2 regions of the Streptomyces sp. NPDC045431 genome follow, and region 1 is predicted to be linked to the other one. Evidence: riboswitches for the same ligand, from Rfam matches in the RefSeq annotation. Region 1 holds a riboswitch; the other holds the start of a gene.

The links. A riboswitch is a leader RNA that binds a small molecule or an ion and turns the genes downstream of it on or off. The one in region 1 is predicted to bind cyclic di-AMP.
Region 2: it holds a riboswitch for cyclic di-AMP, as region 1 does, so the genes downstream of both, AB0A69_RS11000 (transglycosylase family protein) here and AB0A69_RS26695 (M23 family metallopeptidase) in region 1, are expected to answer to the same signal.

What each region holds. Positions count from the first base shown of each region.
Region 1 is NZ_JBEZAQ010000016.1:93,962-98,839, forward strand. It holds gene AB0A69_RS26685 (pitrilysin family protein) at 1-243, shown strand, start outside; gene AB0A69_RS26690 (pitrilysin family protein) at 270-1,637, shown strand; cyclic di-AMP (ydaO/yuaA leader) riboswitch at 1,866-2,032, shown strand; gene AB0A69_RS26695 (M23 family metallopeptidase) at 2,045-2,827, shown strand; gene AB0A69_RS26700 (GntR family transcriptional regulator) at 3,031-3,696, shown strand; gene AB0A69_RS26705 (HPr family phosphocarrier protein) at 3,818-4,099, opposite strand; gene AB0A69_RS26710 (GNAT family N-acetyltransferase) at 4,231-4,878, shown strand, end outside.
Region 2 is NZ_JBEZAQ010000003.1:534,226-539,103, forward strand. It holds gene AB0A69_RS10990 (cytochrome P450) at 1-281, shown strand, start outside; gene AB0A69_RS10995 (transglycosylase family protein) at 447-1,370, shown strand; cyclic di-AMP (ydaO/yuaA leader) riboswitch at 1,644-1,814, shown strand; gene AB0A69_RS11000 (transglycosylase family protein) at 1,818-2,525, shown strand; gene eno (phosphopyruvate hydratase) at 2,768-4,063, shown strand; gene AB0A69_RS11010 (septum formation initiator family protein) at 4,167-4,664, shown strand; gene AB0A69_RS11015 (DUF501 domain-containing protein) at 4,679-4,878, shown strand, end outside.

The sequences.
Region 1 (4,878 bases):
GACGAGCTGTGCCGGTTCGCCGTGCTGTTCGGCGACCCGCAGCTCGCGCTCACCGCCGTCCAGCGCGTCCTGGACGTCACCGCCGAGGAGGTGCAGGCCGTCGCCAAGGCCCGCCTGCGCCCGGACAACAGGGCCGTACTGGTCTACGAGCCCGTCAACGGTGATCAGGGCGGGGCCGCCGACAGCGACACCGACCAGAGCGACGCCGACCGCAGCGAGGAAGAAGAGGGGGCCGACCAGTGAGCGACGCCGCTGTGTCCCTGACGTCCATGGAGTTCCACCCGCAGCCCACGCCCGGCACCGCCAGGCCCTGGGCCTTCCCCGCCCCCGAGCGCGGCACCCTGCCCAACGGTCTGACCGTGCTGCGCTGCCACCGCCCCGGCCAGCAGGTCGTGGCCGTCGAGATCTCCCTCGCCGCCCCCCTGGAGGCCGAGCCCGAGGGCCTGGACGGTGTCGCCACGATCATGGCCCGGGCGCTGTCCGAGGGCACCGACAAGTACTCGGCGGAGGAGTTCGCCGCCGAGCTGGAGCGCTGCGGCGCCACCCTCGACGCACACGCCGACCACCCCGGCGTACGCGTCTCCCTGGAGGTCCCGGTCTCCCGGCTGGCCAAGGCCCTCGGCCTGGTCGCCGACGCCCTGCGCGCGCCCGCCTTCGCCGACAGCGAGGTCGAGCGCCTGGTGCGCAACCGGCTCGACGAGATCCCGCACGAGATCGCCAACCCGGCGCGCCGCGCCGCCATGCAGCTCTCCAAGGAGCTGTTCCCGGCCGACTCCCGGATGTCCCGCCCCCGCCAGGGCACCCTGGAGACGGTGGAGCGCATCGACTCCGCGGCCGTACGGGCCTTCTACGAGGCCCATGTCCGGCCCGCCACGGCCACCGCGATCGTCGTCGGCGACCTCACGGACGTCGACCTCGACGCGGTGCTCGCCGACACCCTCGGCGCCTGGACCGGCGACACCGCCGAGCCCCGCCCCGTACCGCCCGTCACGGCCGACGACACGGGCCGCGTCGTCATCGTCGACCGCCCCGGCGCCGTGCAGACGCAGCTGCTGATCGGCCGCATCGGCTCCGACCGGCACGACCGCGTCTGGCCGGCCCAGGTGCTCGGCACCTACTGCCTGGGCGGCACCCTGACCTCGCGCCTGGACCGCGTCCTGCGTGAGGAGAAGGGCTACACCTACGGCGTACGGGCCTTCGGCCAGGTGCTCCGCTCCGGTCCCGAGGGCAACGGCGCCTCGATGCTCGCCATCAGCGGCTCCGTCGACACCCCCAACACCGGCCCGGCGCTCGACGACCTGTGGAAGGTGCTGCGCACCCTCGCCGCCGAGGGCCTGACCGACGCCGAGCGGGACGTCGCCGTGCAGAACCTCGTGGGCGTCGCCCCGCTCAAGTACGAGACGGCGGCCTCGGTCGCGGGCACCCTCGCCGACCAGGTCGAGCAGCACCTCCCGGACGACTTCCAGGCGCGGTTGTACGCCCGCCTGGCCGAGACCGGGACGGTGGAGGCCACGGCCGCGGTCGTCAGCGCCTTCCCGGTGGACCGTCTCGTCACGGTGCTCGTCGGCGACGCCGCGCAGATCAAGGAGCCGGTCGAGGCGCTCGGTATCGGCGAAGTCAGCGTCGTCAGCGGCTGATTGACGGCGGATCGGCCGCGCGTCACCAGCGGAACCCCGGCATCCATGCGGATGCCGGGGTTCCGCTGTCTGTTCCCCGGTCCGCCGCATGTCCGTTTTGTTGCGGAGGTTACGTGTCTGCCCTGTGGCGTGCGCTACAAAAAACCGTGTCCGTTTGGTGATTGAAAGATCAGCCGCTTAGCGTCTGATGCGCTGTCCGCCCGCCGTACCCGCCGCATCCGCGGCACCGGGCAGCCATCGCCGAATCCCCATCGGGCGCGAGCCCGGGGAGCCGGGGACCCACACGAAGTCCCTGGGGTGAATCGGACGCCTTCGCATCCGTGCGGAGGGGTCCGTAGGAGACCTTCCTGCTCCGAACCCGTCAGCTAACCCGGTAGGCGAGAAGGAAGGAAAGGATCAGCCACCGAATGGCGTTCACCCGTGCCACCGGGAAGCACCGTGCCCCGAGCCGCCTGAGCCGTAAGAGCGCACACGTCGCCGGCGTGGCGGCCATCGCCACCACCGGCGTCATCGGAACCCTCGCTTCCCCGGCGCTCGCCGCCGACGCGGACGTCCGCGCACTGGAGGACACCGGCCTCAACCAGGCGGTCATCACCGACACGCTCGCCGAGAGCGTGGACGCCCAGGCCGAGGCGCAGGAGCGTGAGGCCGAGGAGGCCGCCGCCCGCGCCGCCGCCCAGGCCGAGGCCGAAGCCGAGGCCAAGCGCAAGGCCGAGGCCCGCGTCAAGGCCGCCCGCGAGGCGGAGGAGCGCGCCGCCCGCGAGGCCGAGCGCAAGCGCCTGAACTCCTTCACGCTCCCGGTCGCCGGTTCGTACGTCAGCACCGGCTACCAGACCGGCGGCGCCATGTGGTCCTCCGGCAGCCACACCGGCGTCGACTTCCACGCCGCCTCCGGCTCCACGGTCGTCGCCGTGGGCCTGGGCACCGTCGTCGAGGCGGGCTGGGGCGGCGCGTACGGCAACAACGTGGTGATCCGGATGGCGGACGGCATGTACACGCAGTACGGCCACCTCTCCTCCGTCAGCGTCTCGGTCGGCGAGCGGGTCATGCCCGGCCAGCAGATCGGCCTCTCCGGCTCCACCGGCAACTCCTCCGGTCCGCACCTCCACTTCGAGGCCCGCACGAGCGCCGAGTACGGCTCGGACATCGACCCGGTCGCGTACCTGCGCTCGCACGGCGTCAACGTCTGACCCGCACATTCCGCGAAGAAGGCCCCGGCTCCCCATCCGAGCCGGGGCCTTCTTCGTGCGGCTTCGTGCGGCCATTGGCCAAAAGATATCCATGGATTTCGACCGGGCATCGGAAATTCAGTCCCGTTGTCATAGAGTCGCTGAACACTCGTCACATCGGTCGGACGCACGCTGTTTCGCGCGCATTACGTCGGAGGTTCGGTATGCGCATTCCCGCGCACTCGGTATGCACGGCGATTCGCGACGACATCGTCTCCGGCGTCTTCCCGCGCGGCGCCCGCCTCACCGAGGAGCAGCTGGCGCGCCGCTACGGCGTCTCCCGCGTCCCGGTCCGCGAGGCCCTGCGGACGCTGGAGTCCGAGGGCTTCGTCACCACCCGCCGCCACGCCGGGGCGTGCGTCGCCGAGCCCACCGAGCAGGAGGCGGCCGACCTGCTGGAGGTCCGGGCGCTGCTGGAGCCGCTCGGTGCGGCGCGCGCGGCCCAGCGGCGTACCGAGGCGCACCTCAAGGTGTTGCGGGGCCTGGTCAGACTGGGCCAGGAGCGGGCGCGCCGGGGTCAGGGGGAGGACCTGCGGGCGCTCGGCGGCTGGTTCCACGAGACGCTCGCCCAGGCCTCCGGCAGTCCGGGCCTGACCGCCCTGCTGACCCAGCTGCGCCACAAGATCGCCTGGATGTACGCGGTCGAGCAGCCGGCGGCGCCCGTGGAGGCGTGGGCCGAGCACGGCGCGATCGTCGACGCGGTGGCGCGCGGCGACGCGGAACGGGCCCGGGCGCTCACCGCCCTGCACACCGAACGCTCGCTCGGCGCGCACCGGCTGCGTGTGAGGACTCCGCAACATCGCGTCAACACGGCGAGCGCCCGCATTTAACAGCGAGACCGTATACAGAAAGATTCACCGAAACGAAAAGCGGAGCCGTATCACCCGGGAATTCCGGGGCGATACGGCTCCGCTGCGATATCAGGCAGGCGCCGGAGATATCCGAGACGGATCAGACGGTCTCGGGAAGCTCCTCGAGCCCTTCGGCGACCAGCTTCGCCAGGCGGTCCAGAGCGGCGTCCGCGCCCTCCGCGTCCGACGCGAGCACGATCTCCTCGCCGCCCTGCGCACCCAGGCCGAGGACCGCGAGCATCGACGCGGCGTTCACCGGGTTGCCGTCGGCCTTGGCGATCGTCACGGGGACGCCGGCGGCCGTGGCGGCACGGACGAAGATGGAGGCGGGGCGGGCGTGCAGGCCCTCGGCCCAGCCGACGTTGACGCGGCGCTCAGCCATGGTGTTGCCCTTCGAGTTCAGGGGGTTGTCTAGACCACTCTCTCATGTTCTCCGGTGTGCATGCGAACCTGATCAATGTGCCCTGTCCACAGCACCTCCGCGACCGGTGCCCCGCACCGTAACCTGGGCCCATGCGGACCCCGTCGGATCAGCCGGAACATGCGTACCCCGACCACTGGGAAGCCGATGTCGTGCTGCGCGACGGCGGCACCGCGCGGATCAGGCCCATCACCCCGGACGACGCGGAACGCCTGGTCAGCTTCTACGAGCAGGTCTCCGACGAGTCGAAGTACTACCGGTTTTTCGCACCCTACCCCCGCCTCTCCGCCAAGGACGTGCACCGCTTCACGCACCACGACTACGTGGACCGGGTGGGCCTCGCCGCGACCGTCGGAGGCGAGTTCATCGCGACCGTCCGCTACGACCGGATCGACGAGCGCGGCCTGCCCGCCGGCGCCCCCGCGGACGAGGCCGAGGTCGCCTTCCTCGTCCAGGACGCCCACCAGGGGAGAGGCGTGGCCTCCGCGCTCCTCGAACACATCGCGGCGGTGGCGCGGGAACGCGACATCCGGCGGTTCGCGGCGGAGGTGCTGCCCGCCAACACCAAGATGATCAAGGTCTTCACGGACGCCGGGTACACCCAGAAGCGCAGCTTCGAGGACGGCGCCGTCCGCCTCCACCTCGACCTGGAGCCCACCGACCGCTCCCTCGCCGTCCAGCGCGCCCGCGAGCAGCGCGCCGAGGCCCGCTCCGTGCAGCGCCTGCTCGCCCCCGGCTCC
Region 2 (4,878 bases), on a different contig from region 1:
CGGAGCGGTTCGCGGAGCCCGACACCCTGGACCTGGCGCGGCGCGACAACCAGCACCTCGGGTACGGGCACGGCATCCACTACTGCCTCGGCGCGCCGCTCGCCCGCCTCGAAGGGCAGACCGCGCTGGCGACACTGCTGACCCGGCTGCCGGACCTCCGGCTCGCGGTGGATCCTGCCGATTTGCGGTGGCGTGGGGGGCTCATTATGCGGGGACTGCGCACGCTCCCGGTCGAGTTCACCCCCTTTGCGGAGCCCTCGGATGTGACGATCCGTCAGTAATGTGATCTTCGCGTAATCTCCGCTGCATCGACTTGTGACTAGCGTTCGAATGCCGCTACGTTCACCGTCACCTCAGCAGTCACGCGAAAGGCACACCGCATGCGCTCCGGGAACGGCAGGCACCGTCGACCCCGTCAGGCCCCCGCCATCGTTGTCGCGGCAGGGGTGACCGGATCCGCCATCGCCCTTCCGCTGCTCGGCGCCGGCTCCGCGTCGGCCGTCGACGCCCACACGTGGGACCGGGTCGCCGAGTGCGAGTCCGGCGGCGCGTGGAGCGCCGACATGGGCAACGGCTTCTATGGCGGACTCCAGCTGTCGCAGGAGACGTGGGACGCGTACGGCGGCAAGCAGTACGCCCTGCGCCCCGACCTCGCCAGCCGCGCCCAGCAGATAGCCGTGGCGGAGCAGGTCTACGCCGCGACGGGCGTGAAGACCTGGGAGACCTGCGCCCCCATCGTCGGCCTGGGTGGCACCGCCGCCACGCCGGCGAAGGGCGCCAAGCCCGACGTGTCCACCGACGCCGCGACGCCCGAGGCCACGCCGGACGCCGCTCCCGAGACGCCCGCCCCGGCCGGGGCCGACGCCACGCAGCCGGTGGAGCCCACGGAGCCCGTGGCTCCGGCCGACCCGGTCGAGAGCCTCCTGCCGACGGAGCCCGCCGAGCCCGCCAGGCCCGCCGAGCAGGCCACGCCGGACGCCGCACCGGAGGCGACCGCCCCGGCCGGCCCCGGCACCGGAAAGCACCGCGGCGCGCCCGACCCCGCGGAGCCCCCCGCGGCGACGGACCCGGCGGCCACGGACCCGGCCGCACCGGAAGGTGACACCACCACCGGCGCCGACAATTCGGTCAACGGGCGCGAAACGGACGGCCACACGTCGCGGGGTGACGGCGCGGCACGCGACCTGGCGGACGCCCAGCCGGGCGCGTACACCGTCCGCCCCGGCGACAGCCTCTCCGCCATCGCCGCGGAGCAGGATCTCGAAGGCGGCTGGACCGCCCTCTACGACGCCAACCGCCAGACCGTGGGCGAGGATCCGGACCTCATCCTCCCCGGCCAGAGCCTCGATCTGGCGCCCGAGAAGCCCTAGTTGACCGGGGCTATTGGTGCCCCTATGTCCGGTTCTGCGCCAGTGAGACATGAGTCTCTTTGCGCCAACTGGTGCCTCACGAACGCACGATGTGTCCGTTCCGCCCCTCACCTGCGCAAACGTCCGTCAAGCGCAAGGCAGTAGGGGCGGATTGACCCGGATGTCCGTCTTTGAACTTCGCCGGGCTCTGTGTTTACGGTCTTTATCGCTCGCCACCGCGGGCCCCTCCGACCGGTACGCCGAATCCTGCCGCCGGACGCGAGGGAACAGTCGTCGCGTCATGCGCCGAAGGCAGGAGCGGGGGACCCAAGGTAGGTGCCGGCCCCCGGCCGTCGAATGACGGTCCGTGAGCCGGCTTGGGGTGAGGCCGCGCGAGTCGCGCGGCGGGGCAGCTCATCAGCCCTAACCCGACAGCTCACCTCGTAGGCGTCGGTGAGGAGATGCTCCATGCTGTTTTCCAGCAAGGTTTCCGGCAAGGCCAAGCACCGTCGCCCGTCCAAGGCGGTCCGTTTCGCCGCGTTCGCCGGCATCACCGGCGTCGCCGTGGCCGCCCCGCTGATGGGCGCCACCTCCGCCTCGGCCGCCACCTCCGCCGAGTGGGACAAGGTCGCCCAGTGCGAGTCCGGCGGCAACTGGTCCATCAACACCGGCAACGGCTACTACGGCGGCCTGCAGTTCTCGGCCTCCACCTGGGCCGCGTACGGCGGCACCGCGTACGCCTCCACCGCCGACCAGGCCAGCAAGGCCCAGCAGATCGAGATCGCCGAGAAGGTCCTGGCCGGCCAGGGCAAGGGCGCGTGGCCGGTGTGCGGCGTGGGCCTGTCCAACGCCGCGTACAACGGCGGCGCCGCCGAGCGCACGGCCGAGCAGCCCACCACCCGCAGCGAGCAGCGCACCGCGCCCAAGGCCGCCCCCAAGGCGCCGAAGGCCGCCGAGTCCGCGCCGAAGGCCGCGTCGAAGACCGTCACCACCCCGACCGGCAAGAAGGTCGAGAAGGGCGACGGCGAGTACAAGGTCCAGGCCGGTGACACGCTCAGCACCATCGCCGCCGAGAAGAAGGTCGCGGGCGGCTGGGAGAAGCTGTTCGAGCTGAACAAGGACATCGTCGACGACGCCGACCTCATCTACCCGGGCCAGCAGCTCCACCTGAGCTGACCCCGGAAGGCCCCGGCCCGCCGCTCACGCGGCGGGCCGGGGCCTTTGCGGTTACCCGCAGGTAAACCTTGCGGGGTTTTGCCCCGGAATCGGGGCCCTCGGGTCGTTTTTCGTCCCACGAGGCGGGCGTCGGCTGGCCCCGGCCCCCCGGCCGGTTAGGCTCTTGTCGCACGGCGCAAGGCCAAAGAGACCCTGCACCCTGCACCGCTCGCGTCACAATTCGCGTCACATCCCAGAAGGAGATGCTCGTGCCGTCCATCGACGTCGTCGTAGCCCGGGAAATCCTGGACTCCCGAGGCAACCCCACGGTCGAGGTCGAGGTCGGCCTCGACGACGGCAGCACCGGCCGTGCTGCCGTTCCGTCCGGTGCCTCCACCGGTGCGTTCGAGGCCCTCGAGCTCCGCGACGGGGACAAGGACCGCTACCTCGGCAAGGGTGTCGAGAAGGCCGTCCTCGCCGTCATCGAGCAGATCGGCCCGGAGCTCGTCGGCTACGACGCCACGGAGCAGCGGCTGATCGACCAGGCGATGTTCGACCTGGACGCCACGCCGGACAAGTCCTCGCTCGGCGCCAACGCCATCCTCGGCGTCTCCCTCGCCGTCGCGCACGCCGCCTCCGAGGCGTCCGACCTGCCGCTCTTCCGCTACCTCGGCGGCCCGAACGCGCACCTGCTGCCCGTTCCGATGATGAACATCCTGAACGGCGGCTCGCACGCCGACTCCAACGTGGACATCCAGGAGTTCATGATCGCGCCCATCGGCGCGGAGTCCTTCTCCGAGGCCCTGCGCTGGGGTGCCGAGGTCTACCACACCCTGAAGAAGGTCCTGAAGGACAAGGGCCTCTCCACGGGCCTGGGCGACGAGGGCGGCTTCGCCCCGAACCTCGACTCCAACCGCGCCGCCCTCGACCTCATCCTCGAGGCCATCAAGCAGGCCGGCTACACCCCGGGCAAGGACATCGCGCTGGCGCTCGACGTCGCCGCGTCCGAGTTCTACAAGGACGGCGCGTACGCGTTCGAGGGCAAGTCCCGCTCGGCCGCCGAGATGACCGACTACTACGCCGAGCTCGTCGAGGCGTACCCGCTGGTCTCCATCGAGGACCCGCTGTTCGAGGACGACTGGGACGGCTGGAAGACCATCACCGAGAAGCTGGGCGCCAAGGTGCAGCTGGTCGGCGACGACCTGTTCGTCACCAACCCCGAGCGCCTGGCCCGCGGCATCGAGGAGGGCGCGGCCAACGCGCTGCTCGTCAAGGTCAACCAGATCGGCTCGCTGACCGAGACCCTCGACGCCGTCGAGCTGGCCCAGCGCAACGGCTTCAAGTGCATGATGTCCCACCGCTCCGGCGAGACCGAGGACGTCACCATCGCCGACCTGGCCGTCGCCACCAACTGCGGCCAGATCAAGACCGGCGCCCCGGCCCGCTCCGAGCGCGTCGCCAAGTACAACCAGCTGCTGCGCATCGAGGAGATCCTCGACGACGCGGCGGTGTACGCCGGCCGCAGCGCCTTCCCGCGCTTCCGCTTCTCGGGCGAGTAAGGCCGATAGGCCCTCAGTAGCCCGGTTACGTACGTCCCCGGCCACGGTCCCGTACCGTGTCCGGGGACGTACGTACGTAACGGGGTGCAGGGGAGGAGCGAGGATGGCCCGGGACCGGTTCTCCACCGCGACCAGGCTGCGGCTGCTCACGGAGCAGACCGCCGCCCGCGTGTACCGCTCCCAGACGCGCCGTCAGGACCGCCGCTCCCGGCTCACCGGCCGCGCGGCCTTCCTCGCGCTCGTGGTCTGCTCGATGGTGGTGGCCCTGGCGTACCCGATGCGCCAGTGGGTCTCCCAGCAGAGCGAGATCGCCGAGCAGGAGCGGCTGGCGGACGAGGCGGCCGAGCGCGTCGAGCGGCTGCGCGACGAGAAGGCGCGGCTCCAGGACGACGCCTACATCAGGCGCCTCGCCCGCGCACACCTGCACTACGTACGCCCCGGGGAGACCGGTTACACGGTCATCGACCCCGACGCGGTGCGCCAGCGCCGCACCGACCAGGGCGCGGCCGACCGCGCCTGGTACTCCAACCTCTGGGACGGCGTGGACTCCGCCGACCGCACCGACGGCACGGACCGCGCCGCTCGCACCGACCGCAAGTAGAACCCAAGGCAGGCATGGAAACGCCCCCTCCGCAGACCGAACGCACCGAGCCCACCGAGGCGGACGTCGCGGCGTTCGAGGAACAGCTCGGCCGCCCGCCGCGCGGCCTGCGCGCCATCGCGCACCGCTGCCCGTGCGGCAACCCCGACGTGGTGGAGACCGCGCCCCGGCTGCCGGACGGCACGCCGTTCCCGACGACGTACTACCTCACCTG